2 regions of the Sporosarcina thermotolerans genome follow, and region 1 is predicted to be linked to the other one. Evidence: riboswitches for the same ligand, from Rfam matches in the RefSeq annotation. Region 1 holds a riboswitch; the other holds the start of a gene.
What was found. Region 1 has a riboswitch for lysine ahead of dapA (4-hydroxy-tetrahydrodipicolinate synthase). Riboswitches for the same ligand answer to the same signal wherever they lie in the genome.
Positions count from the first base shown of each region.

Region 2: another riboswitch for lysine. It lies ahead of ACFPZG_RS14830 (Na+/H+ antiporter NhaC family protein); the one in region 1 lies ahead of dapA (4-hydroxy-tetrahydrodipicolinate synthase).

Region 1 covers NZ_JBHSRM010000008.1:22,557-37,811, reverse strand. Annotated here, with positions in the region: gene ACFPZG_RS04880 (DRTGG domain-containing protein) at 1-1,086, opposite strand, end outside; gene ACFPZG_RS04875 (metal-dependent hydrolase) at 1,228-1,908, opposite strand; gene ACFPZG_RS04870 (M24 family metallopeptidase) at 2,011-3,108, shown strand; gene ald (alanine dehydrogenase) at 3,143-4,255, opposite strand; gene ACFPZG_RS04860 (universal stress protein) at 4,519-4,965, shown strand; gene ACFPZG_RS04855 (hypothetical protein) at 4,988-5,134, opposite strand; gene ACFPZG_RS04850 (hypothetical protein) at 5,330-5,635, opposite strand; lysine riboswitch at 5,878-6,056, shown strand; gene dapA (4-hydroxy-tetrahydrodipicolinate synthase) at 6,184-7,071, shown strand; gene ACFPZG_RS04840 (class I SAM-dependent methyltransferase) at 7,143-8,060, opposite strand; gene tpx (thiol peroxidase) at 8,133-8,639, opposite strand; gene ACFPZG_RS04830 (RDD family protein) at 8,674-9,258, opposite strand; gene sppA (signal peptide peptidase SppA) at 9,274-10,278, opposite strand; gene rarD (EamA family transporter RarD) at 10,786-11,691, opposite strand; gene mbcS (acyl-CoA synthetase MbcS) at 11,772-13,349, opposite strand; gene ACFPZG_RS04810 (alpha/beta-type small acid-soluble spore protein) at 13,527-13,730, opposite strand; gene ACFPZG_RS04805 (alpha/beta-type small acid-soluble spore protein) at 13,860-14,069, opposite strand; gene thiI (tRNA uracil 4-sulfurtransferase ThiI) at 14,152-15,255, opposite strand, start outside.
Region 2 covers NZ_JBHSRM010000018.1:31,612-46,866, forward strand. Annotated here, with positions in the region: gene ACFPZG_RS14745 (leucyl aminopeptidase) at 1-376, opposite strand, end outside; gene ACFPZG_RS14750 (divergent PAP2 family protein) at 532-1,008, shown strand; gene ACFPZG_RS14755 (hypothetical protein) at 1,114-1,575, opposite strand; gene ACFPZG_RS14760 (YuiB family protein) at 1,717-2,034, opposite strand; gene ACFPZG_RS14765 (NAD(P)/FAD-dependent oxidoreductase) at 2,196-3,413, opposite strand; gene ACFPZG_RS14770 (HesB/IscA family protein) at 3,656-4,021, opposite strand; gene ACFPZG_RS14775 (DUF2225 domain-containing protein) at 4,140-4,841, shown strand; gene ACFPZG_RS14780 (NifU family protein) at 4,876-5,112, opposite strand; gene ACFPZG_RS14785 (polysaccharide deacetylase family protein) at 5,215-5,961, opposite strand; gene ACFPZG_RS14790 (YuzD family protein) at 6,135-6,470, shown strand; gene ACFPZG_RS14795 (NAD(P)/FAD-dependent oxidoreductase) at 6,670-7,734, opposite strand; gene ACFPZG_RS14800 (YuzB family protein) at 7,876-8,112, shown strand; gene ACFPZG_RS14805 (TIGR01457 family HAD-type hydrolase) at 8,260-9,039, opposite strand; gene ACFPZG_RS14810 (DUF86 domain-containing protein) at 9,039-9,485, opposite strand; gene ACFPZG_RS14815 (YutD family protein) at 9,590-9,892, opposite strand; gene ACFPZG_RS14820 (MetS family NSS transporter small subunit) at 10,120-10,227, opposite strand; gene ACFPZG_RS14825 (sodium-dependent transporter) at 10,240-11,781, opposite strand; gene ACFPZG_RS14830 (Na+/H+ antiporter NhaC family protein) at 11,989-13,572, opposite strand; lysine riboswitch at 13,827-14,002, opposite strand; gene yunB (sporulation protein YunB) at 14,058-14,873, opposite strand; gene ACFPZG_RS14840 (bifunctional metallophosphatase/5'-nucleotidase) at 14,925-15,255, opposite strand, start outside.

The sequences.
Region 1 (15,255 bases):
TGTCAAAAGCGTCGTCAATGCCCCATAGGATAATGATCCAAATTGATTTGTCATTTGAGGGACAACAGAGAATTCGACATTCTGCGGGTGATCCGGCACCGCTTTCATCTGTCCTTTAACGATATCATCTATTTTCTCGCCCTGTTGTGGTTGCCTTTGCGTCATTTGCAATGCCTTCAGTACATCTTGCCGACTAATGATACCTTCTAAAATGTTAGTATCACTCACTACCGGCATTAAATCGATGCCCTCCCAAATCATGCTATGACCAGCGGATGCAACACTTGTTTTACCACTTACTGTTATTGGATGTTGGGTCATCACTTTTTCAATCAGATCCGTTTCATTCTTTCCTACTGCATCCCGTGATGTAACAATTCCAATCAGCCTACCGTTCTTTTCTATGACCGGATACCCGGAATGTGCCGTTTTACGGTTCACTTCGTTAAAATAACCGACATTGTCCTTCGGGAAGAAAGTGATTGTTTTCTCAAGGGGTGTCACAATGTCTTCTACAAGCAGGATTTCCTTTTCTATTAATTGGTCGTAAATCGCCCGGTTCAACATAGTCGCAACCGTAAATGAATCATAGCTGGATGAGATGATAGGTAAATTCAATTCATTTGCTAGCTTTTTTGCTTCATCGGCAACATCGAAACCTCCTGTGACTAGGACAGCTGCACCTGCGCTTAATGCAAGCTCATGTGCCCTTAGCCTGTTTCCGACAATCAGTAAGCTGCCCGCGTCTATGTATCGTCTCATATCCTCAAGTTTCATGGCTCCAATGACAAATTTGGTTAGTGTTTTATGAAGTCCATCACGACCTCCTAAAACTACCCCATCAACAATATTGACGACTTCAGCATAAGTCAGTCGCTCAATATTCTCCTTCTTTTTCTTTTCAATACGTATTGTTCCCACTCGCTCAATCGTATTGACGAGCTTTTGGTTTTCAGCTTCCTTAATTGCCCGATATGCTGTGCCTTCACTAACTGACAAGGCCTTTGCAACTTGCCGGACGGAAATTTTTTCGCCGACCGCTAACCCTTCGATATAACGTAAGATCAATTCATGTTTAGTCGACATCTTTTCACCTTTTTTCTCTATTTACCTATTCCCATTTTATCATATATCAAAAAGAATAGCGTTTACCAAGGCATTGTTAGATTTCGAATTAATTGAAAAACCGATTCAGAACATAATTCCACTGTTCGAATCGGTCAATATTCAAATTTCTATTGAGTCTCCAGCCTGCATGATGTTCACTTCGTGAGTTGATACAAGATTTTTAAATTGTTGCGGATTTTGCCTGATTGGAGGGAATGTATTGTAATGAATTGGCACAACAAGTTTGGGATTCAACAGTTCTACAGCGACCGCAGCGTCTTCAGGTCCCATTGTGAAATTATCCCCAATCGGAAGGAATGCTACGTCGATTGTCTGACGCTTCCCTATTAAAGCCATATCACCAAATAGCGAAGTATCTCCGGCATGGTAAACCGTTTTTCCTTCTGCGGTAAATAAGATCCCTGAAGGCATTCCCGTATAGATGATTTCATTTTCATCCGTTGTGTAAGAAGAACTATGGAATGCCTGCGTTAATTTAACGCTCCCGAACTCAAACTCATTCATTCCACCAATATTCATGCCATGAGTATTGAGTCCCTGCCAACCGAGGTAAACGGCAAGTTCATTAGGAGCTACGATTAACGGGTTGTATCTTTTAGCAATTTCAATCGTATCTCCAACATGGTCATTATGTCCGTGCGTTAGCAAAATAACATCAGGCGTCTGATCGGATGCCTTTAGGTCAGTCAATTCATTTCCCGTGATGAATGGGTCTATTAATATCGTCTTTCCCGCCGTTTCAATCTTCACGACAGAATGTCCATGATAAGAAATCTTCATTTAAAATCCCCCTCCATATACGTTCATACTTACTTGTTTCGATAATCAAACACAAAACCCTCTTTTTTGGTATGATAAAATTATCCAAAGAGGAGGGTCAATATGAATAAAATTCAGGACATTCAGCAATTCTTGCAAGATGAAAATTTAGATGCAGCGCTCATTACAACTCCAGACAATGTTTTCTATGTATCCGGTTTTAAAAGTGAACCACATGAAAGACTTTTAGGCGTAATGGTATTCAAGGAAGCTGAACCATTCGTCATCTGCCCATTAATGGAAGTGCCTGATTTGAAGGCTTCCGGTTGGAATTTTGAAGCCGTCGGACACCAAGATACGGAAGATGCTTGGGAAGTACTTGCTGCAGCCGCACGGAAGAGAAATGTTTCGTTAGAGAAAATCGCTATCGAAAAATCTCATTTGACAGTTGAGCGAATGGAACGAATGGAAGAGCTCTTCGAAGGTGTAACAATTTCCCGTATTGATGAAAAGTTGAATTCCTTAAGAAATATAAAAAGCGAAGACGAGCTTATAAAGCTGCGAAAGGCGGCAGAATTAGCTGATTATGCAATAGAAGTAGGTTGTAAGGAGATTGCTGAAGGAAAAACAGAACTCGAAATCCTTATGGCAATCGAGTTTGAAATGAAGGGAAAAGGCGCAGAAAAGATGTCATTCGATACGATGGTATTGTCTGGTCCAAAAACTGCATCTCCTCATGGCAAACCAGGTTCCCGGAAAATCCAAAAAGGCGATTTCATTCTATTTGACCTCGGTGTTGTTTATGAAGGATATTGCTCCGACATTACAAGAACAGTGGCATTTGGAGAGCCATCCGAAAAACAGCGTGAGATTTATGAAACAGTTAGAAAAGCCGAACAGGCGGCAATCGATTTAGTCCGTCCTGGAGTGAAGGCACGTGAATTGGACAAGGTTGCTAGAGATGTCATAACGGAAGCCGGATATGGTGAGTACTTCACCCACCGCCTCGGGCATGGACTCGGCATTTCTGTACATGAATTCCCATCCATCACCGGGACAAATGATCTTGAACTTCAAGAGGGCATGGTCTTTACGATAGAACCAGGAATTTATAATCCAGAAATCACAGGTGTGCGTATTGAAGATGATGTCGTCGTCACAGCTGACGGAGTTGAAGTTTTAACTAAGTTCCCTAAAGAATTAAAAATCATAGAAGCATAAAAAATGCTGTCCGGTTTTCCGGACAGCGTTTTCATTACCCCAATAAAGTTTCTGCAGGCACATACTCAATGCCTTGCGCTTCAGCAACAGCTTTGTATGTGACATGGCCTTCCAATGTATTGATCCCCTTTTGCAAGGCAGGGTTATCCAAGCACGCTTGCTTATATCCCTTATTTGCAATTTGCAATGCATATGGCACCGTTACGTTTGTCAATGCCATTGTTGACGTGCGTGGAACAGCACCTGGCATATTTGAGACAGCATAATGGACGATTCCATGCTTCTCATACGTTGGATTGTCGTGAGTAGTTACACGGTCGGATGTTTCAAAGATTCCACCTTGGTCGATAGCGATATCGACAAGTACAGAGCCCGGCTTCATCGATTTAACCATTTCTTCAGAAACCAATTTCGGAGCCTTTGCACCCGGAACTAATACACATCCTATAACAAGATCAGATTCCTTGACTGATTCGGCAATATTGAATGGATTGGAAACAAGAGTCTGGATGTCGTTTCCGAACATTTCATCTAATTGGCGAAGACGATCAACTGATAAATCCAAGACAGTTACTTGTGCACCCATCCCAACTGCAATTTTAGCGGCATTTGTACCCGCTTGTCCCCCACCAATTACAGTTACTTTACCGCGTGATACTCCAGGAACACCTGACAGAAGGATTCCTTTACCCCCATTGATTTTCTCAAGGTATTGCGCACCGATTTGAGTAGCCATTCTTCCAGCCACTTCACTCATAGGAGCTAATAATGGCAAAGAATTATTGACTTGTACAGTTTCGTAAGCGATTCCAATTACTTTATTATCAAGTAATGCTTTAGTCAATTCCAATTCAGGAGCAAGATGTAGATATGTGAATAAAATAAGCCCTTCGCGGAAATAACCATACTCAGATGCAAGCGGTTCCTTAACTTTCATGACCATATCCGCTTCCCAAGCTTCACCTGCCGTCTCGACAATTTCCGCGCCTGCATTGACATAATCTTCATCAGTGAAGCTCGATCCAAGACCCGCTCCTGTTTCGATCAACACCTCATGTCCTGCAGATTTCAAATTGAAAGCCCCAGCAGGCGTCATTGCAACCCGATTTTCATTATTCTTGATTTCTTTTGGAACACCTATGCGCATTTCCAATCCCCCTAAATATTGATAATAAGTTGGCCGATTCGACACATAATATGAAAGGACCAATGTACAATCAATTCTATCAGATTTGTTATTAGATTGCCGCATTTTAATTATACAATCGAATTTTCAGATTTATATTAAGTGAATACACTTTCCCCACTGTGACAATTTCGTCGAATTTGTCAGGAAATTGGAAGGGTTTTTGTGATTTTTGTAGAATATAATTAATATGTAAGTAAAATCTACAGGATGGAGTGAAGAACATGGTACTAAAATATGACCAAATTATTGTGGCTGTTGATGGATCCAAGGAATCTAAATGGGCTTTCAAAAAAGCAGTTGGCATAGCAGAGCGGAACAATGCTACACTGAATTTGGTGAATATCATCGACACACGTTCATATGCGGCTGTAGAGGCATACGATCGTTCCATCGCCGAACGGGCACAGAAATTTGCCGAAGAATTACTTAATGAATATAAGCAAGAAGCTGAAACTGCAGGTTTGCAAAATGTGAACATCATTGTAGAATATGGCTCCCCTAAAACAATGATTTCCCGTGACATTTCAAAAAAAGTCGAGGCTGACCTTATTATCTGCGGAGCAACTGGACTAAACAAAGTCGAACGCTTCTTGATTGGTAGCGTATCTGAAAACATCGTACGATCCTCTTCATGTGATGTGCTTGTTGTAAGAACACCTGAAGAATAAAACATATTGCAGAAAGGGCTGTCTAGATAGTCAGTAAAAACTGATTGTCTGTGACAGCCCTTTTATCAATTATGCTATGGGTACTGTTGATTTGCGCTCCAGACGGCACGCTTTCCGGAGGGCGTGCGGTGAACCAACCCGTTCGCTTCGCTTCCATTGGTTGTTTCACCTGTCCCGCTGATCCTCCCGGAGTCGGCCGTCTTCCGCTCCAATCAACTAAGTGTTTGTTTCTATACTTCAAGCGCAAAAAAGACAGAACTTAGAAACTTCATAAATTCCCTCTCCCAATTTCAATTGAACTACTTTATGAAACATTGCAATCTGCACCATCGATTACGAATGCACTATCATCAAAATGATTTTTCTAATGAATTTTCAAATCACCATTCTTCATACGAATTTGTTTGGCCTTATAAATCTTAAGTAACTCATCAACACTCCAAAAAAGGAAAGAAGATAGAAGAGAGAGCAATAAAAGAAATTTCATTGGTTCCCAACCCTCTTCATTTCTATGTATAATCATGATAAATGCAGTAGCAAGAATTAAATGAATTACTAATGCAGCTCCCACTCTTCCTATCCCCTTTAATTTTTTAGTGACAAAATCGGATAGTACGGAACTTGGCAACCCATAGAGCAAAAGGATAGGGAATAAATTCATTCCAATCATTATTACAAACCCCGATGGTTCTATAAGGAAAAGAATACATGAACTTCTAATTTTTCTCTATTTTATTCCATTGATATTTCTGATGATTGAAGCGTCCTCCCAAAGCGGAAATCACCATTTTTGCAGACTATTTTTAATAATATACATTACTTTAGTCCAATCTAATAACTTTTGCTTGCATTTATTATCAATAAGGGTTAAGGTTTTAGTAATTTAATACTTACTTATTTCGAAAGTTTTGAAGTAAGGATAGAGGCGCAAAGACCATCAGTACACATTCGGAGGATAATGAGATCCTGTGATGAGTGTGGAAAGGGGAATTTGCCGAAGTGGAGAGAATCTCATTCTTCTTGAAGCTGGTTCTGGGTTGAATAAGTCCAGGATTGTCATATAGGAAACTATATGGAGGGCTATCTTATGCAGAGAAATAATTTATTTATTATTTCAAAGCAACAACGAGCCCTCGTTGTTGCTTTTTGCGTTCATCAACAAACCGCCCTCCACCCTCTATTTATTTTTTAAAAAATAAATGATAGGACGTGGAGATTATGAATTTCGGACAAATTGTAACAGCTATGGTGACACCTTTTAACGAGCATGGGGAAATTGACTTCCCTGCAACAAGAAACTTGATCAATCATTTACTTGCGAACGGAACTGACGCTTTAGTAGTGGCTGGTACTACAGGTGAATCACCTACATTGACGACAGAAGAAAAAATTACGTTATTCAAGTTTACTGTAGATGTCGTTGCCGGAAGGGTTCCGGTTATTGCCGGTACTGGTTCAAACAACACAAGAGAATCCGTGGAGCTGACTATTCAAGCAGAAAATATTGGTGTAGATGCAGTAATGCTTGTCGCAGCTTATTATAATAATCCTTGTCAAGAAGGCTTATATCAGCACTTTAAGACAATTGCAGAAGCCACTTCCCTACCAGTAATGCTTTACAATATTCCTGGACGCAGTGTCGTCAACATCACGGTAGACACAATCGTCCGCCTATCGGCAATTCCAAATATCGTGGCCCTCAAAGAAGCTAACGGTAATTTAGACGCGATGTCCGAGGTCATCGACCGGACGCCTGTCGGTTTTTCACTGTATAGCGGCGATGATGCTTTAACAATTCCAGTTTTGTCTATTGGTGGGGTAGGTGTTGTTTCCGTCTCATCACATATAATAGGAAACGAAATGCAATCTATGATTCGAAACTTTAAACTTGGCGATATTCAACAGGCCGCAAAAGAACATCGCAGACTGTTGCCAATGATGAAAGCTCTTTTCGTCGCACCAAACCCATCCGGTGTAAAAGCCGCGTTGAATTTAACAGGGGTCTCCGTCGGCGGAGTCCGCTTACCTATGATTCCATTGAATGACGAACAACTGCTTATCGTACAAAAAGCCTTGACTGTTAACGAAGAAGTAATTATTTATTAATTCAAGTTTAATTAAAAAAGCGACATGCCATTCCGAATAGGAACAGCATGTCGCTTTTTTTGTACTTACTTTTATTGTTCATCGACCCATTCATCAATCTTACGCAAGAATGATGCCATTGCATGTTTATCCGACATAGTCGGTACTTTCGTTAAAAGGACATCAGGTGTGCCTTTCATGTTCGCTTCAGGCTTCTGAAGCACAAGGATGCTTTTCTCATGAACCGTACTTCTAAATAATGACTCCGGCAGTTGAATAACCGCACGTACCAGTGCATTCTTTTTCACATATCGGTGAAGCAAGGATGATTGGTCCGATTCAAATAGGGAAGCCGGGACAAGGAAAATGCCATATCCCCCACCCTTCAAATGATTCATGGATTGTTCGATGAATAGATGATGCGAATAAGCATGTCCTTCGGCTGGCATCATTTCAAAATTGAGTGCATTGTCATCATCAGGATAAAACCCAACTGGTAGATCACAAACAACTAAATCAACCGGGTCAACCATTAATGGACGCAACGCATCCTGTACAAAAAACTGTACAGGCTGTTCAAGTAAATTTGAGGAAACCGCTGAAAGTCTTACTAATAGCTCATCGATTTCTACGGATGTAGCTACCGTTTTCTCACCCATCGCATTCATAACAGTAAACAAGAGATTTCCTGTGCCCGCAGCGGGATCTAATAATGTCACTTGATCTTTTTTATCCATCAGTCGACTTGCAAAGTGCCCGATCAGCATGCCAATCGCGTCAGGCGTCATCTGATGATTCGGTTGCGCGTGCTCCTTCATTCCTTTTAAAACCGCGAGCTGAATGCCTCTACGAATTTCTTCCTTTGTAACTGACGCATTTAACCTTGGCATAACTTCGCCAGATAACCATTGATTGCACGCCTCAATTATGGACTCTAAATAAAGATTTTCCTTATTGGAAGTAGCAAACTCGTCTAAAAACTTAAAGATATGTTCAGTATTTGTTACCATTTTTATCCCTCTTATCAATTCTCAAAAATATATTGCTGTTAAAAGCCCACCCGTTTCCGAGTGGGCCAATTATTATTTGGTTAATTCTTTTACAGCTTTAATCGCTTTTTCGTAATCCGGATGATCCGTTACTTCATTTACATATTCTACGTAAGTGACAGTATCATCTTTGTCGATGACAAAGATAGACCGAGTTAATAAACGCAATTCATTTATAGCGACGCCAAATGCTTCACCAAATGAAAGATCACGATGGTCTGACAACGTCTTGACGTTCATAGCATCTTCCGCATTGACCCATCTTGCTTGAGCAAAAGGAAGATCAACGGAGATTGTCAAAACTTCAACATCATCTCCAAGTGAATAGGCCTCTTCGTTGAATTTTTTCGTTTGCAAAGAACAGACACCTGTGTCAAGTGAAGGAACAACGCTGATCAAGCGAATTTTTCCTTTTGAATCGTTCAATGTAACTGGCTGTAAATCATTCGAAAGAACTGTGAAATCTGGAGCTTTGTCGCCTACCGCAACTTCTTTACCAAGCAATGTAACGGGATTTTGTTTAAAAGTAACATTAGCCATGAAGACGCCTCCTATATCATTTCATTTCATTCTACTAAACAATTGTTCCCGCTTGCAACTCTTCGCCCTTTTGCAAACGCTTTGTCTCAACCACTTCTTTTTCGAATGACTGCTCATGGATGACATAGGTATCCGCAAACAGATCATGCAATGCTTCTTTTTTAGGCATAAAAATCACCAATAGGTAAGGAATAGTCAAAAGTTTCGATATGAAACGTCCGATAACCTCTCTAAAAAGAATTGTTCCCCAAGAAAGCTCCCCACCGTCTTTTTGAACAACTTTAATGCCTATTATCATTTTCCCGATTGTTTGACTGAAAAATTTCGTCATTAGGGCAAAGTAAGTTAGGAATACTACAAAGATTACCACCTTGTACGAACTGAAAAGCAGAAAGCCCGGATTGGAAATTTTGATGTCAAAAATTCTAAATATCGGTTTGATGAGAATTCCACTTACTGCTGACACCATCATCAAGTCAATTACATAAGCCCAGAAACGGGTCCAGAAACCCGCCAATTTCGGCCTGAATTGTTCTGTTCTTATAATTTCATATTGTGGAAGGTGACTTTGCCCGGTAACATCCGCCATCGATTGATTTTGATTTACATCATCCGTCATGTCAGTTCCCCTCCCTTATTTTTCACCATACAAATACATCATTCTTGGGGCGTCATAATCTGAAAGTAACTTACCAATCAGTTCCGACTCCACATTACGGCCAAATAGATTCCCTACATTCACTCCGAAAATCGATGCGAAACTGTCCATAGGTGCATACTCAAATACTGTTGCACCTTCCAGTTTATAATCCGCTTTTATTGCATCGATCACATCACCCAACTTGCCGACTTCATCTGCAAGACCCGATTCTATTGCTTGTCTGCCATTCATAATTCGGCCATCGGCTACTTTCTTCACAGCTTCAGTTGACATATTACGACCTTCAGCTACAATCCCTACAAAGCGCTCATAGGAATCATTAACCATTTCCTGAAGCATATTATGTTCTTCTTTAGTCATTTCACGTGAACCACTCATAATGTCCTTATAAGGACCTGTCTTAATCGTATTAAAATCAATGCCGTATTTCTCGGCCAATTTGGAGTAATTTATGCTTTCCATGATGACTCCGATTGAGCCTGTAATTGTTTCCGGATGTACGAAGATCTTTTCTGCTGGTGCGGAGACATAATATCCGCCCGACGCAGCCATTCCACCCATCGCCACGTAGATGGGAATTTCCTTTTCAATTTGAATTTCCCGGATTGAATCGTAAATATCGGATGATTCAACTACACCTCCACCTGGTGTATTGACAGAAAGGATTACTCCTTTCACTGATTGGTCGTTAAGTACGTCATTTAGCTGGGACATGAAAAATTGATGGTTGTATCCCGTTGTTGCGAAAATGGAGCTTCCAACGTCTTGAATGACGCCGTCTAATTTGAGGACAGCGATCCGATCTCTGTTAGTGCCTTGCTCGATTACTTTTTCACTATATGCATTGTTTGTTGCACCCATTTGTTCTAAAAAACCGTTAACATCCCTTGTGAATATGTACGATAGCGAATTGACGCCCACTGAAATAAATATCAGAACCGCCGCTACTATGATCGCGATCCACCGTTTCATTGTCATAGGTTACTTCCTCCTTCTATTCTCCACCACTATATACGTCCAACCCTCATAAAATGTTTCATTTAATATTAGTAAATACTATACCATTGATTTCCGTTCCGATTGGACGCTTTCCGCGGGCATGGCTTCAGCCTCCTCGGCGCTACGCTTCTGCGGGGTCTTCAGCTCATGCTATTCCCGCAGGAGTCGCCAATCTCCACTACAATCAATTAGAAATCCCTTTAAATTTTCTGTCCAATATTGTCTTTTATAAAATTTTATTAACTAATATTTATGTATAAGGTATTTCTGTTGATTGGAGCGGAAGGCGGCGAAGTGCAACGATAATGCTCTCAACGCTTCGCTTTTGTTCGCAAAAGCCGTGCTTCGTAACGGCTTTTCCTGGGGGAAACCCCTGCCTTAATTTCTGCAAAAGGCGCAGAAATACGGCAAATCGAACTCTTCGTGGTTCGATTGGAAACCGTCCGCCTGAAGCGCAGATCAACATTATTAGATATTCCCAGTAAATTAATGCGCATTTCTTTTCATTGATATTGTCTCATATACTTTGGAAATGGTGAAAAGGATTAGGGCTGCCCATATAATTGAAAACGAAAGCATTTCAATTGAGGAGAATGACTCCTTATAAACCACTACTGCCAAAAACAACATCATCGTTGGCGCGATATATTGGAAGAAGCCCGACACATTTAAAGGAATCATTTGCACACCCTTCGCATACAAGACGAGCGGAAGCGCGGTTGCTACTCCAGTCAGTACAAGAAGTATGTCCGTTTTTACATCCGAATGCAAAAAGACAGCCTGCCCTTTCATGAACAGATAAATATAATATCCTATTGCAAATGGTGTCATGAACAAGGTTTCTATCGCCAATCCACGGAGTGAATCCAATTGAATTCTTTTCTTAATAAACCCGTATACAGCAAAAGTGACCGCAAGGGTTAAGGCAATCCAAGGGAATTTCCCATATGAAAATGTCAGAATCACAACAGCCGATGCCGCCAACAGGAAGGCAATCTTTTGTAGTGAAGATAATTTTTCCTTTAGAAAAAAGATACCAAGCAATACAGAAACTAACGGATTAATGTAATAGCCTAAACTAGTTTGCACAATATAATTATGATTAACAGCCCATATGTAAATAAACCAGTTGGATGTAACGAGTATGGAAGCTATAAAAAGACTCCAGAATTGAAACTGTTTTTTCCAAAGCTCACTTACATCCTGAAGCAATTGTTTTCCGTTCTTTAAAATAAGAATTAAAAGAAGCGTGGAAAAGAATGCCCACACGATACGTCCCGTTAGTATTTCATCGCTTTGCACATGAGATAAATGTTTCCAATAAACGGGCATAATCCCCCATATTAAAAAAGATGCTACGACCCAAAGTACACCGCTTTTTTCATTCTGCATAAAGGTTGCCTACTCTCTCTCTAAAATGACAATATTATTATTAAAAACCGGCCTCCTATAAATGGATGGCCGGTTTTAATTCATCCTTTATTTAGCTCGGCTTTTCTTAACTCAACACGCATGATTTTACCAGATGCTGTCTTTGGCAATTCTTTAACGAATTCAATTTTACGTGGATATTTATAAGGTGCTGTTAATGACTTCACATGATCTTGTAGTTCCTTTATTAAGTTTTCCTCGTGTTCCATTTCCGGGTCGCGTAATACGATAAATGCTTTGACGACTGCACCGCGAACTTCATCAGGGCTGCCTACAACAGCACATTCTCTTACAGCTGAGTGCTTTGTCAATGCATCCTCCACCTCAAATGGGCCTATTGTATAACCGGAACTGATAATGATATCATCACCTCGCCCCTCAAACCAGAAGTACCCATCTTCGTCAAGTTTCGCACGGTCACCCGTTACATAATAGTCTCCTCTGAACTGCATCTTCGTGCGTTCCGGATCATTCAAATATTCTTTGAATAGTGCTGGTGTGGAAATATGTACAGCTATATCCCCGACTTCTCCTGCTGAAACTGGAATTCCGTCTTCATTAATAATTTCAACACGATTACCCGGGGTCGGTTTTCCCATCGATCCTGGCCGTGCTTGCATTCCAAGCATCGTTCCGACCAGTAATGTATTTTCGGTTTGGCCGTATCCATCTCTAACTTGAAGATTGAAGATTTTGTTGAACGTATCAATTACTTCCCTGTTCAACGGTTCGCCAGCGGAAACTGCACTTTTTAAAGAGGACAAGTCGTAGTCCTGCAAATTTTCAGCCTTGGCCATGAAACGATATTCTGTAGGGGTACAGCATAAGACATTTACGTTATATTTCTTAATCATTTCCAAATATGTTTGCACGTCGAAACGTCCGTTATAAACTATACCTGTTGCCCCGCTTCCTAAAACAGAAAGGAATGGCGTCCAGATCCACTTCTGCCAACCTGGAGCTGCTGTCGCCCACACAATGTCTCCTTCGTTAATGCCCAACCAGTTAGGTCCCGCAGTTCTCAGATGTGCATAGCCCCAAGCATGGGTATGAACGACACCCTTCGGTTTCCCCGTTGTGCCTGAAGTATAAGAAAGAAAAGCCATATCGGACCCTTCCGTCTCGGATGCATCGAACTCAGAAGAGGCATCTTTCATCAATTCGGTCAATGAATGCTGACCATTTTCCGAATTTCCAATAACGAATAGTTTAACATCATTCATATTATTAACAGATTCAAACTGATCCATAAATGCTTCATAAGCAACGATTGCCTTTGCACCGCTATGTTCCAATCTGTATTCTATATCGGAGGAGCGTAGCATTTCCGAACTTGGAATGACTACAATACCTGCCTTCAAAGCGCCGATATATGTTATATAGGCTTCGATTAAACGTGGTACCATCACAAGGATTACATCGCCTTTACCCAGGCCGTTTTCGATGAAAACATTAGCGACTTTATTGGCAGATACCATCAAATCATCGTATGTAATTTCTTTTTCATCGCCATTTGAATTCACATAAATGAGCGCGCGCTTTCCATCACCAGTTGCGTACTTTTCGAATTCAGAAACAAGATTATACTTCTCAGGTGCCACTAATTGCTCGCGATTCATTCGTTTCTCCTCCTTTTTGTATAGTTCAATTATACAAACTCAGCAGTAATAGTTCAAAACATACTTCTTTTCTTTCTGGAAATTTGAATAATTATCAAATCTTTTGTGAATACTCGGCTATAGATAACTCAAACACCACAAAAAAACTGCCCCAGAAAAACTGGGACAGCCATAAAATTATTGTTGGTAACCATTCATTTGTTGTTGGGCTTGACGCACTAATCGCTTAGTGATTTCTCCGCCGACGGATCCGTTGGCACGCGATGTGGAGTCCGGTCCAAGGTTAACACCAAATTCTGCTGCGATTTCGTTCTTCATTTGGTCAATGGCTTGTTGTACTCCAGGAACAAGTAGTTGGTTTGAATTTCCGCTGTTTGGCATGTCGTTGTCACCTCCTTGTAACTATAGAATGGACTGTATCCGGAAAATCATGCAGATAAATTTTTAATTTATCGCAGTTTTTTTTTGAAAAAAACTGCCCCGGGGAGATCCGGGACAGTTTCATTTGTTTTATTTTTGGTAGCCTTGCATTTGTGATTGGGCTTGACGCACTAATCGCTTAGTGATTTCTCCGCCGACGGATCCGTTGGCACGCGATGTGGAGTCCGGTCCAAGGTTAACACCAAATTCTGCTGCGATTTCGTTCTTCATTTGGTCTATAGCTTGTTGTACTCCTGGAACAAGAAGTTGGTTTGAGTTACCGCTGTTGTTGTTAGCCATGTTGTTGTCACCTCCTTGTGACTATAGAATGGACCGGATGCGGATTTTCATGCGAGGATTTTTATTGGTAATTTCATCCAACTCATAGGAGGTCTTCAAAATCATAATGGTTCTTTTCCTCTGAATCAGCTTCGATTACCGTTCTGTTTTTAACCGCTTCATCGATTAAAGGCTGAAAATCAAAAAAGCTTTCATAATGATGTACCTTTTCAAGTTTTGGTTTTGTTTTCGGATTTGAAGGTGTAAAGATTGTACAGCAATCCTCGAATGGTCTAATTGAAATATCGTACGTTCCAATTTTTTGAGAGATCTCAATAATTTCAAGCTTATCCATTGCAATAAGCGGTCTTAAAATTGGAGTCGTCGTTACTTCATTAATGGCCGTTAAACTTTCAAGCGTTTGACTAGCAACCTGCCCAAGACTCTCCCCTGTAACAATTGCCAATGCACCAATCTCTTCCCGTACCTTATCCGCGATTTGAAGCATCATTCTTCTTGTAGTCGTCATAGACAGATTATCCGGTACTTGTTGAACGACAGCTTGTTGAAGCTCCGTAAATGGGATTATATGAAGGCGGACAGATGCACCGAATGAGCTTAGTTGTTCTGTTAAATCCAATACTTTTCTTTTTGCCAATTCACTCGTATATGGCGGGCTTGCAAAATGGATTGCGTCGATGGATACACCGCGCTTCATAAGTTGGAAACCAGCGACCGGACTATCAATTCCACCTGACAACATTAATAATGAATGTCCATTTGACCCCACTGGCATTCCACCAGCACCTTTATATACTTTTGACGTTAGGAACGCACCTTCTTTTCGGATATCTACCAACAAAATGATATCCGGCTTTTTCATTTGGACGACAAGCTCTGGATAATGGCGCAATACATGTCCGCCGATTTCTTGTTGTAGTTCCCCGGTTACATATGGAAAGTCTTTATCAGCGCGTTTAATCTCCACTTTAAATGTACGGCCATCTGTTTCATCAGAACCGATTACTTCCAATGCTTTCGCCTTGATAGCATCTAAATCCGCTTCGCATTTTGCAACCGGACTAAATGATTGGATGCCAAAAATAGCGGAGAGCCTTTCCATCGCATTTTTCATATCATCCTGATCATCTGCGATTAAAAACATTCGATCTCGTTCAGCATTAATACGAGTTGTGCGTAAATCCCG
Region 2 (15,255 bases), on a different contig from region 1:
CGACATCATCGCAAGATAGGTCTTCATTTGTAAATGGTGCTGTCCAAATGCTTACAGAAGATACTTTTGAAGCTTTCAGTTCTTTCCCTACCGCAGCGAAGACTTGGCGCAGACGGTCTTCAGTCAATTTTTTAGTGTTTCCTAAACCGATGAAAAATGCTCGCTCATATGTACCTTCGTTGAGTGCAGGCATTTTCACGATTGTTTTGAAATCCGACTTGATATCCCCTGACTTAATCCAATCCATCAGACGTGGGCTGAAAGAATTTGCAAGGGTATCCCATCCTTCAACATTTTCGGGGTGATCTGGAACCCCAACTAATAGTACTTCACTTTTTAGATTATTAAATTCAGGTTCAATAAATGATGCTTTCATTTGACTACCTCCCTGTTTTCATACATCCTCTATTATATACTAACAAGCCCTATAGCCAATAATAATAATTCGAATTCCGTATTATCTATTATCCAAATCGCTTGTTATGGTATACTAACAATACATTTTCATTTTTTAGAAAAGGAGTGGACTTCATGGCCCTATTGCAAAACACTCCGCTCCTTGCGGCATTATTTGCGATATTTTTCGCTCAGTTCGTGAAGATCCCGATTCATTTTCTTTTTACAGGGAAGTTGGATTGGAAATTGATGACGTCGACAGGCGGGATGCCAAGCTCCCATTCAGCCGCAGTATCGGCATTAACTACGGCAATCGCCTATGAAGTTGGGTTGGGATCACCATTATTTGCAGTATCCGCCATCTTTGCTGTCATCGTCATGTTCGATGCGACTGGAATTCGTTATCAAGCCGGGCAGCAAGCTTTGATCATTAATCAGATGCGAGTGGACTTTCAGACTTTCGTCACAGAAATGAAAGGCTGGCCCCAAAAAGATGGACAGCAGAAGATAATGGAATTGAAAACACTGTTAGGCCATAAACCGAGTGAAGTATTTGCAGGATTAGTGACAGGGATTCTTATTTCAGTCGTCACTTACTCATTTATCGTCTAACAAGAAAGCATAACTATTCACTTTTGGAATAGTTATGCCTTTTTCTATTTTCTATCCTTGCTATGTTTTAATGTACACAACAAATGAGCATTAGATTTAGGTGTATTAATTCGCAAACTGCTCTTTAATACTTACTACAAAACCGTCTTTAACTTCAACCCAGAATACAACTCTATTAGTTCCCACGCTGTCTAAGAATTCCATGAATTCTTCTTTTTTCGTTGTACTGTAATTTCTATCTTCTCCTTCTTTATAAAATGAAAGAGATTCAAGTTTCACAAAACTATATTCAGTGTCTTCAGCTATCTTATAAGATACTGTGTCTGTGCTTGGATTATTTATATAATATCCATTCGGCATGTCAGATCGAGACAATTTTAACTCTTTTATTCGGTCTTGGTTTTCATCTGTTATCCATTCAACCTCATCTAAATAAAGTATATCTTCCTCAATGTCTATGTGACCGATATACAAATCCGGATTGGTGTTATTCACATCGGTCTGATTACAAGAGAATAATACCAAACTTACTAAACCTAAAGTTAATAGAAGAAATACTTTTTTCATTTTCTTACCTCCACTATTTTATTTTTTCTGAATATTAATATTAAAAATAAGGTACGAAAATCGGTGTGATTTCGTACCTAATTTATGTTGCTAATTCATTTTTTGTGATTCAAACGGGAACGTCACCACCCCCGCTTTAGTTTAAAACATTCGATAACCTTGTTTTCGCAGTAGTTTCATAACAAACCCAGAAATGATTGCGCCTACTAGTCCACTGGCAAGGATAATAATATCTGCAGCATGCAAGGATACGAGTTTATCGCCTAAGAGTCCGAATGCATAGCCTGGTTTCGTAAAGTACTCGAAGAATCTCACTTCATCGATAATAAGTATTACGACGATTGGGTAAATGATAGCCATTAGCCAAGTCATACGAAGTAACATATTCAATAGGAAGCCGATCCCGAAAAACATTACCATAAAAATTATTATAGATAAAACGAAATGCGTTAATGTCATTGTTCCCAAATTGTATACCCCCATTTTCCATTAATCATTTTACAGGAATGGATACAAGCTTTCAATAATATAAGGCCATTTCAACAATTTGTTGGAATTGCGTTCCTTGAAAAAACACCTGCCATGATTGGCAGGTGTTTACTTTTGTTCTAGGGTGTTAATTATTTAAGTAAATTGAATTTACCTTTTTTAAGTGTTAGTCCAACGCCGCCAATCATGAATAGGGAACGGTTATCAACCACTTTTTTCATGAATGAAGCTTTTTTACCCATCAATTTTTTGCCGAAAGCGACACCGATTGCATCGTCATCCCCTAAAGAAGCAATGCTTCCTTTAATATCAGGAGTAAATTCAGCCGTTGGTTGGCCTTTCATCAATGCAATGATGTTATTCGCACACATATCACCTTGCTGCATAGCAATTTGTGCAGTCGGTGGGTATGGACGGTTGACTTCTTCATTGATCATCAATGCGCAGTCGCCGACGATGAATACGTCTTTTTGTCCAGGAGCACGAAGATCTTTATCTACTTTAACACGCGCACGCATGTTTTCAATTCCAGTTTGTTCGATTAGACGGTTGCCTCGTACACCTGCCGCCCAAACAACAGTACCAGCTTTGATGAATTCAAATTCATCTTCGCCTTTTTTAATCTTAACGCCTTCTGGAGTTGCTTCAACAACTGGCGTACCAATTGAGAATTCGATTCCTTTTGCTTTCAATTGTCTAACAGCATAGTCAACAAGCTCAGGATCGAAGCCTGGTAATACCATAGGAGCAGCTTCTACGCAAATGACGCGTACTTTTTCAGCGGGTACATCATATTCCTTACAAAGTTCTGGTACACGGTTTCCAAGTTCACCAAGGAATTCAATTCCAGTGAATCCTGCGCCACCAACAACAATTGTCAATCTGCTATCGTCTCTTTCTTCATCAAGTGACCATGAAGCGAATTGATATTCAATATGATCACGGATATGACGTGCAGCATCTACGTTAGCAATAGACAATGCGTATTTGTCCAAACCTGTAATGCCAAATGTTTCACCTTCGAAACCTAATGCAATTACAAGATAGTCATAAGTATGCGTACCGACATTTGTTGTGACAACCTTGCCTTCAATATCGATTGCTTGAACTTCAGCTTTAACAAATTTAACTTTTCCTGGATTGATGACATCTTTAATGTCATAACGGACTTGCTCAGGAGAAAGTGTTCCTGCAGCCGCTTCATGCAACCAAGTGGACTCATAATGGTAATCATTCTTGTTGATAAGTACGATATCAGCCTCGTCAGCGCCAATGGATTTCTGCAAGTTGACAACTGTGGATAAGCCACCGTAACCCGCACCTAATACTAAGATTGTCGGTCTTTTCACGAAAATCGAAACCACCTTTGAATTTATTATGTGCCGGGTCCGATGTAAATCGGGTCAAACGTCGATTTGCTCAGTCCTGGCATTTGTCTCTATTTCGACAAACTTCTACTATACAATAGTAGCCCTTTTGATAAGGCTTTTCAATACTTTTTTATAATATATTTCAATGCAAATAATAATAAAGACCCTCTTTCAGCCAAGTGAACAATTTAGTTCAAACGGATGAAAGAGAGTGCTGAAAATCAATCACATGATTGAGGTGTCCCAACTTTTTTAGCAGTTCGGAATGACGTCCCGCAACCGCAAGAAGCAATGGCGTTTGGATTATCAATTGTAAAACCGCCGCCCATCAGAGATTCCTTATAGTCGACTTTAGTTCCCTCTAAAATTCCAGCATCGTCTTTCGCTACGACAACTTGAATTCCATGCTGGGACATTAGGAAATCGTCTTCGGATTTCACTTCCTCAAATCCTAAACCGTATGTCAGTCCGCTGCATCCCCCGCCGTTGACGGCGACACGTAGGAATGATCCTTCCTCACCATTATGCTTCATCATTTCCTTAACGCGATACGCCGCAGCTTCAGTAATTTCAACGTATTGTGTCATTTACATCCACCTTCCCGCTTTTTAACTATTATATCAATGTTTTTACCACTAACGCAATCTTATTTACTTGGTTCGGATCGAAATAGGGTATACTTTAAACAAAAAGGGGTGACACGAAGTGGAAGTAAGTTCCTCGTTTGTTAGAGAAATGGTGTGCTTGAATTGTAAAGAGAAATTCACTACAACAAAAATCCGATCACGCTATGTTCGTGTTGTGAAGCACGAAAGCGACTTCAAACCTATCTATCAAGACCTATCGGCGTATCCGATTTTATATAATGCAGCGGTTTGTCCACATTGCGGATTTGCATTTACGGATGACTTTTCCCCATATTTTGCAGATGGAGTTAAAGATGAAATTAAAGAGTCCATCACGTCACGTTGGAACAGTCGTTCATTTGGTGAGGAGAGGACAATTGAAGAGGCGATTGAAGCGTATAAGCTTGCATATATAAGCGCTTCGATTAAGAAAGAGAAATCATTGACGATTGCAGGGATAACTCTTAGAATCGCATGGCTTTACAACGACTTGAAAGATGTTGAATCCGAAATGCGGTTTAAAAAAATCGCACGTGATTTATATACGCAGTCCTATACAGAAGGTGATTATGTTGGAACGCAAATGTCCGAAACACGAGTAATATACTTAATGGCAGAGCTGTCACATCAAATTGGTGATAATGAGGGTGCTGTCCGGAATTTTTCACGTGTCATCGAAAGACAGCGGACTTCAATTGAGCCAAAACTTATTGAAATGGCGAAGGAAAGATGGCAGGAGATCAGGGAACAAAATCAGCAAGAAAAAGTTAGAGCGGACTGAATATCTTCAGCCCGCTCCTCTTTTGCAGTATCCATTAAAAGACTTGCTCTACTTCAACTACTCCTGGTACTTCTTCAAGCAATGCTCTTTCAATACCGGCTTTCAATGTGATTGTCGAACTTGGGCACGTACCGCAAGCACCTAAAAGACGAAGTTTTACGACTCCCTCATCAATATCAACAAGTTCACAGTCTCCCCCATCACGTAGGAGGAATGGTCGCAATTTATTTAAAACTTCTTGTACGGGTTCCATCATAGCTGTATCTGTCATTGTTTATTTCTCCCCTTTCTTTATACTTATTATAAGGTAAGTGCTACTCATAACACAAATGAATTATACCCGAATAACGTTTTCCTCTATTATCGAACCGTTTCATTCATCTATATCAACATGCTTATCACCACTGTTATTTCCCGACCGTATTTCCATCATTTCTGAGATAGTCACAAATCTAAAACCCCGTTCCTGAAGTACAGGCAATATGTTCGCCAATGCTTTTACAGTTTGTTCACGATTTCCGCCACCATCATGGAAAAGCACAACATTGCCTTCCTTTGCCCCGTCTAAAACGAATTTAGTTATTTTATCTACACCGGGACTTTTCCAATCCATTGTATCCAAATGCCAAGACCACATGATGACCTTATAGCCCTCATTTACGACAGCATCTATCATATCGTCAGTATAGTTGCCCTCGACCGGTCTAAATAATTTTGTTGACTGTCCTGTAATTGAAAATATGGTATCATCGGTCTGCTTGATTTCCTCCAGTAAATTCGGTACGTTCTTCTTCTTGTGGTGACTGTATGTATGATTTGCCAATTCATGTCCTTCTTCATACATACGTAAAACAACTTCCGGATTCTTCTCGGCATTCGCTCCGAGGATGAAGAACGTTGCCTTCGCGTCGTACCTATTCAATAAATCCAGTATTTCGCGAGTATACTTTCTGTGAGGTCCATCATCAAATGTAAGTGCAATCACCTTTTCTTCGGTATTTATATCCCATAATATTTGCCCGGATTGCTCATAATATTTTCTGCCCCTATCGGCAAACGTATGTTCAAGTATAACAAACAGAAGTACAACAAATATAAGTAGTGAAATATACTTCTTCATGGATAGACACACTCCTTGGGCAGTTCTTGTTTTACCATATTGTTTGTTGTTTTTCGATAAAGATGTATGCATAAATGTTTTTTGTTCTGATTGCAAAACTAGTGAATATTGATAAACTGATAGGTAGCGGGTTTAATGTAAAACCTCATCGAGAATGGGAAGGAGTTATGATCATGGAAAAGCAGAAACAAAAGGTAAAAATCGAAATTTACGGGGCAGATATCGTTTGCGCTAGCTGTGTCAATGCACCATCTTCAAAAGATACATACGAATGGTTGCAAGCTGCGATTACGAGGAAATATCCAGGACAGCCTTTTGACATTGATTATATTGACATTGAATCTGAAATTGCGGATTCCGAACAGAAAGACATCGCCGAACAAATATTGAATGATGAGTATTTTTACCCTCTGGTACGTATCGAGGATGAAGTAATTGGTGAAGGCTATATTCAGTTGAAACCTGTTTTTAGCGCACTTGAAAAGCGCGGATATGTGGAGCAAGCATAATTCCTATTGATAATATTTTAATGTAAATGAGAAAAAATTCCCTTCCCCGATGAATTCGAGGGAGGGATTTTTCTTTTATCATCCAGCTTCGGGCGGCAACTGCTCGGGTCATAAGTCAAAGATACTACGTGGCAAAGACCGCCACTTCGTATCTTCGCCTTATGCCTGTCGCAGTTAGACGCCACCCTACGCTTTTGAATTACCCATTATGCCATTTGTACATCCAGAGTACTCCTGATTTCAATAAACGGGCTATCCGGCCTGTTACGGTTCGATCCGCAAGATAGGCAAATCCTTGTTTTTTTCCTAAGGAACCCATGAAGCCCTTCAATTTGATTTCCGGCATTTCTTTCGGCAATGGTTCTTTACTCCATACAAGGCGTAGTACCCGTACAATCTGTTCTGCCTGTTCTTCAGCAAGTTGTGCACTTGGTGCGTGTGGCAATGCAGCAATATCTCCAACAACGTACACGTCTTCGTAATCTGGGATTTGATGGTATTGATTCAACACGACGCGACCTCTATTTTTCTCTACATCCAATTCACGTACAATAGACACTGCTTGAATTCCAGCGGTCCAAACTACTGCGTCGACTTGAATACTTTCTTCATGATTGTAAAGGATATTTTCTTCGACCTTCGTAATGTTTGAATTGGAAATAACATCAACTTCGTGCTTGTCAAACCAATCCTTTACATAATTGCTCAGTCTTTCAGGGAAATCTTTTAAGATCCGTGGTCCACGATCAAATAATTTAATCTTCAAGTCTGGACGGCTTTCGCGCAATTCACTTGCCAGTTCAATACCGCTCAATCCAGCACCGACAATACCGACCGTCGCCCCTCCTCCAAGACCTTGAAGCAACTTGTATGTGCTACGTGACTTACCGATTGTCTGGATGCTGCTTGTGTATTCCGCAGCCCCAGGAACGTCATGATAATTATCTTCACAACCAAGACCAATTACAAGTTCATCATAAGGAACTTCTTCGCCATTACCAAGGCTGATTACCTTATCATCCAATTTAATGGCCGAAATTTCACCTTCTACGATATTTAGTCGTTCATGGGATGGTAATGCAACACGGATTTCCGAATCTGGAACCGTCCCTGCAGCCAATGCATAGAATTCCGTCTTCAAGCTGTGAAATGGAGTCCTGTCCACTAATGTAATTTCTACGTCGCTTGGCAGTTCTTTGTTTAGTAGACGAAGCAAAATTCGCATATTACCATACCCTGCACCTAATAAGACAAGTTTTCTCATTATTTTCTCCTTTTAAGCAACCATTTTCCGACATGTTCTCACTAAGATTATATCAGTTTGTGAGATTTTTCACAATAAGACATCCCAATTGACGGCGGGTGAAAAAGAGAGTAGCATGCCATGTAGGGTGAGGTGATCGCAGTGAATCCGATCGTAGAATTCTGCATGAGTAATCTTGCAAACGGTTCACAGAAAACATTGGAAGCATTAGAAAAGGATCCAAATATAGATGTTCTTGAATATGGTTGTCTTAGTTATTGCACATTATGCGCTCGAGGCTTATACGCTTTAGTTAATGGAGAAGTCGTTGAGGCGGACACGCCTGAGGAATTGACGGAAAAAATTTATCAGTTTATTGAGGAGAATCCGTTGTTTTAAAGCACAAAAGGGCTGTACAGAAAGTCAGTAAAACTGACCGTCTGTGACAGCCTTTTCAAATTACAAAATGAACAGTTTAAAACCGTTGATTTGCGTTCCAGCCGGACGCTTTCCGGAGGGCGTGCGGTGAACCAACCCGTTTGCAATTTATAGCGAATATCTTCTATTCCAGTCACTTAAATTCTTAAATAGGTAAGTCGGTTGCTGGGCTTGTTCCTTCACCACATCAGCGCTTGTCACTCCACCCTCAACATGGGCTGTGTCGATTCCGAAACGAATGCCTGCTTGGATGTCTGTGCCGTAATTATCACCGATCATGATTATTTCTTCTTTTCGAAAGCCCTTTTGTTGGATGAAATGAAGCAAATGCGGTTCTGGCTTTCCTACATATGTAGCTACTTTATCTGTCGTCGTTTCAAGAAGTTTAACAAAAGAACCATTCCCCGGGACAAGTCCTTTTTCCGTCGGGAATGCTTTATCCCCATTCGTTGCGATAAATTCTGCGCCAGCGCGTAGTGCCAAACTGGCCTCCGCCAATTTTTCGTAGGTGATTCCACGGTCGATACCGACGACTACAACGTCCGGACTTTCCGTTGTCAGTTTAAACCCTTCCGCCATTAGTGCAGCCTGAAGCCCCTCTTCACCGATCATCATTACGGATGCCCCGTCAAAATGTACCTTGCAATATTTCGCCGCTGCGATTGCAGATGTCATTATTGAATCAGTTCCCGTTTCAATGCCAAGTTGAAGCAGTTTCATTTGGAACTGCTTTGGTGTTGCGGAGGAATTATTCGTAACATAGAAAGGTTCAATCCCTCTACTTTGAAGGTCATGAATAAAGTCTAATGTCTCTGGTATTACTTCGTTCCCCCTATATACCGTTCCATCAAGGTCAAGGCAAATCGCCTTATATCGATCCTTTGTCATTACTCCGTAGGGCTGAACGCTGAAACCGGGCCGAGTTCATTCTCCAAGTAATAACGGACCTTTTCTGGGAATGCTCTAATGGCTTCTTTTGTTTCATTCAATACCGTCTCAACTTCTTCATTGTCAACTTCAACAAACTCACGTACAATCATCGTTCTAAGTCCAAGAACCTTTTTAAGCGGCTCGGACATTTCAGCTGTAATGACTTTCTCGTCTTCCATAATATCGATAATATCATCGTAGCTACCAGGATCCCGCATGATGAATCCGTCAATCATTGAGTTTCCGACATCAATGATCGACTCAACCACTGTATGGGCAATGCGTTGGAGAGCCAATTCATAGACTTTGTCAGTATTCCATTTTTGATGCCCTTCAAATAACTCCAAAAGGCTTTCCATGTATGATAATGCTTCGTTGATTTTATTGCGATCGATAAAGTACAAATTCGTTCCCTCCCGATTCTAAACTACCAATCCATCATATCATAATGTGCATACAAATGAACCGCCAAGTATACACGATTGTGTACACTTGGCGGCTCGATTTCCTATTCCTGTTCAGAGGGCTGATTTTTCACCTTGCCCACTTTCCGTAAGACAAAATAGGCACATCCGAAATTACAGTATTCATAAATATAATCTTGCAATGTACTTATTTTCGTTTCATATGTCGCTTTTGAATTACGATCCTCAAAAAAACCTTTCAACCGAAGTTGACCATATCCCCAGTCACCTAAAATATAATCGTATTTTGACAACACGTCACTATACCTAGCAATTAAGGCTTCTTCATTGAAACCGTCACGGTATTCCTTCACCATTTCATATTCATATTCATTGATTGTTATCATCAACATCACCGCCATTTCAACTTTTACAGATAACTAATCTATATGCAGGAAAGTAAGCTCATTCATTCTTAAAATCAAAACAATCGCTTCTGCCAATGTATCATATATTCTGACTTCCAACAACTATTGATTCGCCTAGTTCAGTCAGCCCTGTCTAAAAAAACCCAAAAGAAAAGCAACCATTTAAGGTCGCTTTTCTAAGGAATTAAATTAACGGTTCTCTAACGTTAGGCTCTGCTTCTTGATTTGGACACTGCCCAAAATATGCTTCCCGCTAATCCTCCCCAAATGATGAGGATTCCTACTACCATCATGAATATCGCTCCACCGCTCATATTGAATCCTCCTTATCGATTGTCATAGTCTGTTGAATCCGATGTTTTTTTATTCCATTTCAGTGCAGTGAAGATGACGGCCATAACGATTGCGAATAGGGCGACCATCCAACCCGTTGACATGATGAAGGCATCTGAATACCCTTCGTAGTTTCCAATTACGTTCCCTGCCGCATCTTTATGCTGTTTGAAAAGGTTGATGCGTAAAAGGTCGAACATCATATAACCAAGAACAGCAGGTGTGATGAACCTCAAGCACACTTTCCAAAGTGTTCCAACTTGTATATCGGAGATCTCATTTGCATGCTCTCCAAATACATCAAGCTTCTTGAAGACCCATACGATAAGGACTACTTCTACTAAGCCGATTGCAGCTACCCCGAATTGGTTGATGAAGTAGTCAGCTACGTCTAAGAAGTACAATCCTCCCCGCGTTGCGAAAAGCAAAGAGATGACAGCAGCAAGCCCGACTCCAAATAAAACTGATTTTGTTCTGGAGATATTGAATTTCTCTGATAACCCTGCGATATATGTCTCACAGATTGAAATGAGCGATGTAAGCCCTGCGAGAACAAGGGATAGGAAGAACAAGGCCCCGAATATACCATTCATTCCTGGCATTTCATTAATGATTTGCGGGAACACAACGAATGCCAAACCGACACCAGCCGAAGCAACATCCGAAACAGCTTCACCTGCTTGTGTCGCCATGAATCCAAGCGCTGCAAAAATTCCAATACCAGCCAATAACTCAAATCCTGAGTTTGCAAAACCAGTTATGAAAGCGTTGTTCGTAATATCCGATTTTTTTGGTAGATAGCTCGAATACGTGATCATAATAGCAAACGCGATCGATAGACTGAAGAAAATATGCCCATATGCTGCTACCCAGACCGTGGAATCCGCCAACTTGCTTAAATCCGGTTTAAAGAAGGCATCCAACCCAAGCGCCGCACCTTCAAGTGTTACAGCACGTATAACAACAAGCAGGAATACAATGACAAGCAAAGGGATGAAAATTCTATTCGCCAATTCAATTCCTCGTTTTACCCCTGCTAAAAGAATGATAAACGCAATCGCCCAAACAAGGACTAACGGAATGAGTACACCTGGGACGAGCCCACCGACATCTCCTGGATTATCGGCTAAATTCAATACTGTTCCAAACAGGAATCCTCCTGTATCATCACCCCACGCCAAATTGAAGGAGTAAACCGTGTACTTGACGGCCCAAGCGATGATAACTGCATAGTACGTAGAAATTACGAATGATACGAAAATCCCCCACCAGCCCAACCATTCAGCACCTTTTCCTTTCATCCGGAAAAATGATAGAGGTGCCGAACCACGATACTTGTGACCTATCGTGAATTCCAAGATTAAGATCGGGATACCGGCAGTTAAAAGTGCAAATAAATACGGAATGAAAAATGCCCCGCCACCGTTTTCATACGCAACATAAGGAAAACGCCAGATGTTTCCCAAACCAACAGCCGAACCAACCGCAGCCATCACGAACCCGGCCCTTGTACCCCACTGCGAACGCTGTCCCATAACAAATCCCCCTTCACATGTATTCTATGAATCTTTACCACTTTCAGACTATTATAATCTTATAAATCAGTATAACCGCTCAGAACTAGAGCGATATCCTAATAGTTATAATAATCAGTAATATAAATTATGTTTGTTAAACTCGCTTTATACTTGTTTGGAGAATACAAAAAAAACAGGTGAAGGAAAAAATCCTTCACCTGTTTTTTACTTTGTTAAAGAAGTCATGTTCACGTCTGATTTACCACGTTTTGATGCCCAAAAAATGAATAACGCGGCTGTTACGATAATAACAGTACCTAATCCGATCCAAACCGATCCTGTAAGTCCAAGGATGAAATAACCGATTATAGAAATCCCTGCAGCAATCAGTGCATATGGAAGCTGAGTGGAAACATGATCTATATGATTTGAACCCGCTCCGGTCGATGATAAAATTGTCGTATCTGAAATCGGTGAACAATGATCGCCGAATACAGAACCCGCAAGGACAGCCGACAATGCAGGAAGAAGTAACTCAGGCTCGGCATTGATCATAATCGTTCCTGCAATCGGTAAAAGGATACCGAATGAGCCCCATGATGTTCCTGTCGAAAAAGCCATTAAACCTGCTAAAACAAACATAATTACTGGTAGAAAATGTACTGGTACATTCGACTGTTCAACGGCATTTGATAAAAAGAGTCCTGTTTCGAGAATTCCAATCAAATGAGTTAATGCCCAAGCAAATATTAAAATGAGAATGGCTGGCATCATCGCTTTCATACCGCTGACAAATGCCTTGCCAAGCAATCCATAAGAAGCCGTCTCATTTTTCCCCATTTGGGACAAATAAAGAATTGCTGCTAAAACAGATGCGGTAATACCGCCTGTCATTAATGACAACGGAACATCTGTATTTTCGAAAATCGTCCAAACGCTCATGGAACCGCCAATACGGAAGCCAGTCCAAATCATCATGCCTAAAGTCACGACAACAAGTGTAATAATTGGAGCAATCAAATCCACAACACTTCCGTATGAGTGAACCGGGAAATCCTCTTTCAACTGACCTGGAATCTCTTTTTTCGGATCAAATAATTGACCTGATTCCTGTGCAATCGTTTCATGCTTTTTCATCTCAAAGAAATCAATGTTCGACCAAGCGAAGAAAAATACCATGGCCAATGTTGCAACTACATAGAAATTCATCGGTGCCATCATTAAAAATGCAGATAAAGGCGAATAGCTAACTGCCGCAGTCGTACTAAAAATTAAAGCGAGTTGGCCAATCAGGAATGCTCCCCAACTTGAAATAGGTGATATCACGCAAATTGGAGCGGATGTTGAATCGATGAAGTATGCTAACTTCGCTCGTGAAATGCGATGCTGGTCCGTGATTGGACGTGCAATTTGGCCAACAGCCAATGCATTAAAATAATCATCGACAAAAATTAGTATACCTAAGAACACTGTCAGAAGCTTTGCGCCTCGTCGCGTTTTAATGCGGCGTGTTGCCCATTCAGCGAACGCCCTGCTTCCTCCAGACAAACTGACAAGTGCTGTAATGATCCCAAGTAGCAGAATGAATACCATTATATAAATATTATAGGTATTCAATTCACCATCTGCCCAAAATGAAACAATCATGGCTGTCCAAAGATTTTTTAACGTCTCAATCGGTGTAAAACTTGCTACTAATAATGCTGCCGTCAAAATTCCCGACCCAAGTGATATAAGAACCCTTTTTGTAACCAATACCATAATAATTGCCACGAGTGGCGGTAAAATTGAAACCCAAGTGCCTATCATACTAACTTCCTCCAATTTTTTTGAATTGAAGAACAAGGTAACGAGCAAAAGCGAAGGGCGCACACGTAAGTCTATGGTGAAACTGTTTAACGGCGCTCTATGCCGTATAGCATAACCAATTTATGACTTTTGTAGTTAGCGCCCCGAGCTAAAGTAAAAAAAACCGACAGCCTATATACACTTTGAAAGTGTGAAAGGCGCCGGCTTATTCTACGATTCGTTTGAAAGATAATCTAAGATGTTTTATCTAACGTACGATCTGTAGCTCATCATGCAATTTCGCATGACAGTGCCATTCCTATTCGAAATGACCCCAGCAGAAGTGGATCGGCAATCCAGTTTCTACTTCGGCAAAACTTCCTTTCACGGGCGGTCATTGATGCCAATCTAACGTCCGTTACTAATAAGTCTTGCAGCCTCTACCCAATCGGTGTTCCTCTTGTTTTACAAGCTTAACAGCTTGACGAGATCTTTTCAAGGACTTTTTATTGGCCTCCTCCCTTACCTGGGAAAGGAATCTCTATTTGTGGGGGATTTCCGCTTCCACCGTTATAGATTTGCGGGATAGGACTTTGAAGCAATCCGATTGCCACTGGAATCCTTTGCTGCACTACAGTTCTTTGAGTAGCCAATGGGACTATGATTTGGACATTTACCGTTACTAATACATTCACTTCGACGATTGCGTTATTAATGCCAAATTCTGTAACTAATGTCTCTACATCTGTCTGAACCTCTCCAATGACATGAAACTTGATCGGAATTTTTGGTCCGAAGTTTCCAAGCATTGGCATATCCAATGCCTGACCTAACGGAACAAAGAATACTACTCCACCATCTTTCTCCATCTTATCGGGGTCGTATTCGATATCTTCACTGAGTGGCAGCATTTCCAAATTTCCGTTTTCCGCCATTTCTAAATGGGACTCGATTAACCCTTGTATTTCGGCCATTGTTCTTCTGATGATTTCGGTATTCAATGTATTCGTCACCATTCCAGAAGATTCAGTTGGAACATTTTGTATGATTTCATTCGTATCATAGATAACTGTTGAACGTGATTTGATAGCCTGTGTTATGACATGTGCAGCTATTCTTTCAGTTTGAGTTTCCGCATATAAAGTATAAATCGGAGTGAGCTTTGAATTGACGTAGTAAACAAAGAGGACGATAGTGAGTACAATTGCCGGCAAAATAATCGGAAACCATCTGCGTTTCCGCCGTGGACCACCACGATGTTGTGGAGTTCGGTGACGATTTCTCCTATAGTATTTGTGAGGCGCTTGCCCATAAAATCTCAAAACGACCCCTCCTACATGATATTATGCAGTTTAGGGGCCGTTCATGCTTGACTAAGATTCATTTTGATGGTCCGTCATGCTCAATTTATCTGACGCTTTCTGCTTTCCATACCAGCTTACAAGATCTCGGATCAACTCTGGCATATAATATTCCTTTTCTGCTTGTTGCAATGACGGAAAGAAGAAACCAAACGTGAACATATCAAGGGTTGCAAGCTTGTATGTTTCGCCGGAGACTACTTGCCTATTGCCAGCAAAGAGTTCACCTTCGTTGTTTTTGTATAATCTTTCAAAAATCATCTTCCCCATAAGAGTACCTCGGAAACCAAGGCCCTTAATTTCCATCTTTGGCCAATCTGCGTTTTGGGCAAGGTTGTAAATC